Regions from separate parts of the Erwinia sp. 1181_3 genome, predicted to be linked through region 2. Evidence: predicted binding sites of a transcription regulator. Region 2 holds the regulator's gene; the other holds the start of a gene.
The links. The regulator PurR, encoded in region 2, represses purine synthesis genes. The targets are predictions, from matches to a motif close to CANGCAAACGTTTGCNTG.

Region 1 (3,162 bases), on a different contig from region 2:
CACCAGTGTTGCGGGCTGGCCTTTACGGCCGAAGGAGACATTGTTTAACAGCAGATGGCTGGGATCGGAAAAGTCATGCTCCACCTTACTGAGCGATAGCTGATAGTCACTGTCGGCACTGACCTGACGGCCAATCCAGCCTGCGCCCCACTGGGTTTGCAACAGCACATAGACGGTGACTATCACCAGCAGCAGCAGGAGCAGCAGGGTGAGTAATACTTTGCCGAAGAACTTCATCACATCCATCCCTATGAATTCTGGTAATGGATTGTTATGCCTGATTTATCGCCGTATCTCAACCTGTCCCGGCTTCGGGCGGAATTAAACCGCCCGGATCCGGGACAGAGAAAGGTTTATTTTTCCTGCGGGAAAACCAGATTCAGAATGATGGCAGTGATACCGCCTGCGGCAATACCGGAAGAGAGCAGCGTTTTCAGCCAGTCAGGGGCAAATTGTAAAATCAGCGGCTGCTGAGAAACGCCCAGACCGACAGCTAACGACAGCGCGATAATCATAATTGCACGGCGGTTCAGCGGCTCGCGTGACACAATGCGCACGCCTGAAGCGGCAATGGTCCCGAACATCACGATGGTGGCACCGCCGAGGACGGGCTCAGGAATATGCTGCACAAAGCCACTGACCGCCGGGAACAGACCGAGTACGATCAGCATTAACGACACGACAAAGCCGACATAGCGGCTGGCCACGCCAGTTAACTGGATCACGCCGTTATTCTGCCCGAAGCACGAATTGGGGAATGTATTAAACAATGCCGAAACAAACGAGTTAAGGCCGTTGGCCAACACGCCGCCTTTCAGACGCTTCATATACAGCGGGCCGCTGACCGGTTGTTCGGAGACATCAGAAGTGGCGGTGATATCACCGATGGTTTCCAGCGAAGTCACCATAAATACCAGCATCAGTGGGATCAGCAAGTTCCAGTCGATGCCCAACCCATAATAAAACGGAGTAGGAATGGCGATCAGCGCGGTATTTGCCGGGGTCGTGTTTTCCGGCAGCATGCCCATCGCCCAGGCCAGCAGATAACCGACTGCCATCGCAATCACCAGTGATGCGACGCGCAGATAAGCGTTACGCTGGCGATTCAGCAGAATAATCACCGCCAGCACAGCACCTGCCAGCAGCAGATTTTTCGGTGCGCCAAAGGTGTGATCGTTCATCGCGGCAAACCCCCCACCGATGGAGGTCAGACCGACCTGGATCAACGACAGGCCGATAATCATCACGACAATACCGGAAACCAGCGGAGTAATAACACGACGCGCCAGATGCAGTACGCGTGACAGTGCCATCTCGGTGCAGGAGGCCAGCATCAGCGTGCCGAACAGGGCGGCCATCATCGTTGGGACGTCAGTGCCGCCGTTTTTCAATGCCAGACCACCCATAATCAGTGGTGTAACAAAGTTGAAGCTGGTGCCCTGAATCGACAACAGACCGGAACCCACCGGTCCCCAGGTTTTGATTTGCAGGATGGATGCCACGCCGGAAGCAAAGAGGGACATACTGATAATATGCTGCGTATCTTGTGCAGGCAGGCCTAGTGCCTGGCAAATCAGCAGTGCCGGCGTAATCACGGCAACAAACATCGCCAGCAGATGCTGACAGGCTGCAAACAGGGTTTGCGGTAACGGCGGACGATCTTCAAGGCGGTAAATCAGTTCGCTTTTGCCGGTAGCAACAGGGCTACGGTCGGCGGCAGCATCTTGGGTTTCAACGGACATCTTCAGGCTTCCCGGGGCAATAAAGTGGCGATTTTAATCTTCTTTTGCGTAAAAGCAATCGTTTGCCAACGCAGCGAACAGGAATCGAAAACATTCATGATCAGGCGTTGGTATAGCGTTCGGTTTCCGGTAGCCAGCGTTCAATCAGGGCGACCGCCTGCTCCGGATAGTGCTGGTGAATATGGCGTGCCACGCGCTGTACCTCGGGGATCATCGCCTGATCACGCAGCAGGTCGGCCACTTTAAACTCGGCGTTACCGGTTTGACGCGTCCCGAGGAGCTCACCGGGGCCGCGAATTTCGAGATCGCACTGGGCAATGACAAACCCATCGTTGCTGTCGCGTAACACCTGTAAGCGCTTTTGAGCGGTTTTGCTTAATGGGGCTTTGTACAGCAGTACACAATGAGAGGCGACAGCACCACGGCCTACGCGCCCGCGTAACTGGTGAAGCTGTGCAAGACCCAGGCGTTCAGGATTTTCAATAATCATCAGGCTGGCATTGGGAACGTCCACCCCAACCTCAATCACGGTAGTCGCAATCAGCAGGTGGATCTCACCCTGTTTAAACGCCAGCATGACGGCCTGTTTTTCCTGTGACTTCATACGGCCATGCACCAGCCCGATGTTCAGCTCAGGTAAGGCCAGCTTCAGTTCTTCCCAGGTGGCCTCGGCCGCCTGCGCTTCCAGCAACTCAGATTCTTCAATCAGCGTACAGACCCAGTAGGCCTGGCGACCTTCGCTGCCGCAGGCGCCTTTCACCCGCGCAATGATATCGGCACGGCGCGTGTCCGGGATGGCGACCGTTGTCACCGGCGTTCTGCCTGGCGGCAGTTCGTCAATGGTAGAGGTATCCAGATCGGCATAGGCGGTCATCGCCAGCGTTCGGGGGATGGGGGTGGCTGTCATGATCAACTGATGCGGATGGAAGCCCTGCTCCTCACCTTTTTCCCACAGCGCCAGACGCTGGTGGACGCCAAAGCGATGTTGTTCATCGATAATCACCAGCGCAAGGCCGTTAAACTGTACCTGTTCCTGGAAGATGGCGTGGGTACCGACAACCATTGACACCTGACCGCTGGCAATGGCTTCCTGTTGTGCGATGCGCGCCTTTCCTTTCTGCTTTCCTGCCAGCCAACCCACTTCCAGCCCCAGTGGCGCAAACCACTGACGGAAATTATTCGCGTGCTGTTCAGCTAATAGCTCGGTCGGTGCCATCAGCGCCACCTGCTTGCCGTAAGCAATCACATTCAACGCAGCCAGTGCGGCGACCAGCGTTTTACCTGAGCCAACATCGCCCTGTACCAGGCGCATCATTGGATAATCGTGGGCAAGGTCAGTTTCGATCTCGCGTACCACGCGTGCCTGTGCATTGGTGGGTTTGAAAGGCAGCGCCGCCAGCAGTTTTTCACTCAGATTGTG
Region 2 (3,162 bases):
GGCGAGAGGGCGACCAGGGGCATAATGGTGGCAAAGACACGGTTGGCCCGCGGACCACTGTAGCGATCAACCACCAGAGCCTGCCAGCTCACCGCCGCAGCGCACACACCCACGGCCTGAACAAAGCGAACGATCAGCAACCAGAAAGCCGACTCCACCCACAGCATGGCTGCACAACCAACGGCGAACAGACTCAAGCCCATCATCAACACCGGTTTGCGGCCGATGCGGTCTGACAACGGGCCCCAGACTAGCTGTGCGCAGGCAAACCCGGCGAGGAAGATACTTAAACTGGCGCTAATGGCGCCGGCTTCCGTCTGTAAGTCCTGTTGCATCACGCCAAACGCGGGTAGGTACATATCGGTAGCAAGAAAGCCCAGCATACTGAGCAGCGCAAGGTAAATCATAAATCCTTTGGAACGCATGGTTTTTAACTCTTATTAGACAATTTTTTTACGCGTGCAGTGTAATCGCGTGCTGACCCGTCTGTGAAACGCTAATATTCGTGGGTTGCGATGAAAAATATTGAAGGCGAATCATGTGGTCTGAACATTCTCTTGAAGTGGTTGATGCGGTGGCGAGGACGGGCAGCTTTACCGCTGCTGCGGCGGAATTGCATCGCGTCCCCTCCGCAGTAAGTTATACCGTGCGCCAGCTGGAAGCCTGGCTGGCCGTGAGTCTGTTTGAGCGTCGTCATCGTGATGTGGAGTTGACGGACGCCGGACGGGTTTTCATTGAAGAAGGTCGTGCTGTTATCAAAAAAATGCTCGCCACCCGCACACGCTGTCAACAGGTGGCTAACGGCTGGCGGGGACAAATCAATATTGCGGTCGACAGAATTGTGCGCCCGGCACGCACCCGGCAGCTGGTCGTGGATTTCTACCGGCATTTTCCGGATATGGAACTGCATATCATGCCGGAAGTGTTCAACGGTGTGTGGGATGCGCTGGCTGACGGTCGCGTCGATGTTGCGATCGGTGCGACTCAGGCGATCCCGGTACGAGGACGTTTTGCTTTTCGTGATATGGGAAGTCTTAACTGGCGCTGCGTGGTGAAAACGTCACATCCTCTGCTGAGCCATGAGGGACCGTTAAGCGAGACGTTAATCCGTGAGTGGCCATCGCTGGTGCTGGAAGATACCTCACGTGCCTTGCCGAAACGCACCACGTGGACATTAGATAATCAACGACGGCTGGTGGTGCCTGACTGGGAAAGTGCGTTTGACTGCCTGCGAGCCGGGCTGTGTGTTGGGATGGTACCCGGTCATTTTGCCCAGCCCTGGCTGCAACAAGGCGTGTTAGGAGAAGTGACGCTGACGTCCCCGTTTCCCGACAGTCCCTGTTATCTCAGCTGGTCGGAACAAAGCGCCTCACCGGCGCTAAGTTGGTTACTGGACTATCTGGGGAGCACAGAAACCCTGAATGCAGAGTGGTTAAGCGAACATCCTGGCCAGTGGCAGGTGAGTGATTAACGGCGGTAGTCGCGGAAAGGACCATCGGCAACGGAACGACGCTCGATCAGTGAAGGGTGAACTTCAATGGTTTGCGGATCTTCGCGCTTGCTGGTAATACGGTCCAGCAACATATCAAAAGCGGTTTCGCCCAGACGCTCTTTTGGCTGGTGGACGGTGGTCAGTGCGGGCGTAAAGTAGCGGGCGTTGCGCACGTTATCATAACCGATCACTGAAATATCCTGCGGTACGCGTAGCCCCATTTCATCTGCTGCGCAAATCGCGCCCATGGCCATAATATCACCGCCACAGAAAATGGCCGTTGGGCGCTGCTTCTGCGACAAAATTTGCTGCATGGCGCGATAGCCAGAATCAGGTTCAAAATCGCCCTGCACCAGCCATTCATCGCGCAAAGTGATGCCCGCTTCTGCCAGTGCCTTCAGGAATCCGGCATGGCGGCCACCGCCTGTATTACGCTCAAGCTGGCCTGGGATCGCGCCGATATCGCGGTGCCCGCGTTCGATCAGGTAGCGCCCCGCCAGGTAACCACCCTCAAAAGCATTATCAAGCACGGTATCAGTGAAATCACCGCGTGATTCGCCCCAATCCATGACGACCATCGGAATATTACGGTTATCTTCCAGCATAGAAATCAACGTGTCAGGATATTCTGAACACATCACCAGCAGCCCATCGACGCGTTTTTGCGCCATCATTGACAGATAGGCCTGTTGCTTTTGCAGGTTGTTGTGCGCATTGCCCAAAATCAGCGTATAGCCTTTGGCAAAGCAGCGGTTTTCTATTGCTTCAATGATCTCTGCAAAATAGGGCGCTTCACTGGATGTTGCCAGAAGGCCAATGGTTTTGGTGTGGTTGACCTTCAGACTGCGGGCTACGGCGCTGGGGGAATAATGCAATTCTTTGATTGCAACCCATACCGCTTCGCGCGTCTCTTCGGCTACAAAGCGCGTTTTGTTAATCACGTGAGACACAGTGGTGGTTGAAACACCGGCGCGCTTTGCCACATCCTTAATTGTTGCCATGAAAATCGTACTCCTGGTGTTATCGTAACATTTTGATAACTAATTGGTTAAACGTTTGCCTGGGTACAGCCATTCCTGCCCGACCAGAATTATTTTGGGTGCTGTCTCAAAGGGTCGGGAAGGGGTAAAATCGTCCGTAGAGTGACATGCAGTGCTGACTTTTACACGTTGCCAACGGTGTTGCGCAACGGAATAAAGAATTCTAACAAGGCTGCGCACAGAAAACGAGATTTTTACGGGTAACTGTGGGAAAATCTGTTGGCTTACTAATAACAAGGTTATTGAGGAGAGAGAATGAACACTGATATGAAAATGACGGCGCTGACCGTTGTGGGTTCACTGCTGATGATTATTGCGTTTAGTTTTACGGCGGTAATGCATTAATTCTTGCACGGGAGGAGGAAACTCTTCCCGAACCCACACGCATTATCGAATCGTTTTAGGCGTCATCATACGGCGCGCACCGATGTAATGTTCCTGCCAGTAATCTTCGCTCAACGCACTGACCTGAATATCTTTACCTGTCCGTGGAGACTGAATAAATTTCCCTCCACCCAGATAGACGCCAACATGATCTGCTGTGCCACGTCCGTTAATACGGAAGAAGACCAGATCACCTTTCTCTAACTGATCGCGCTTAATCGAAGCCGCATCACGCAGATGGTACAT

Region 1: the regulator PurR is predicted to act here: its motif matches at 1,794-1,811, upstream of FY046_RS20160 (nucleobase:cation symporter-2 family protein).

Annotation. Positions count from the first base shown of each region.
Region 1 covers NZ_VTDE01000011.1:101,784-104,945, reverse strand. The annotation lists gene FY046_RS20165 (AsmA family protein) at 1-237, opposite strand, end outside; gene FY046_RS20160 (nucleobase:cation symporter-2 family protein) at 354-1,742, opposite strand; gene recG (ATP-dependent DNA helicase RecG) at 1,843-3,162, opposite strand, start outside.
Region 2 covers NZ_VTDE01000004.1:389,613-392,774, reverse strand. The annotation lists gene punC (purine nucleoside transporter PunC) at 1-425, opposite strand, end outside; gene punR (DNA-binding transcriptional activator PunR) at 539-1,471, shown strand; gene purR (HTH-type transcriptional repressor PurR) at 1,468-2,493, opposite strand; gene cydH (cytochrome bd-I oxidase subunit CydH) at 2,788-2,877, shown strand; gene FY046_RS13770 (C40 family peptidase) at 2,920-3,162, opposite strand, start outside.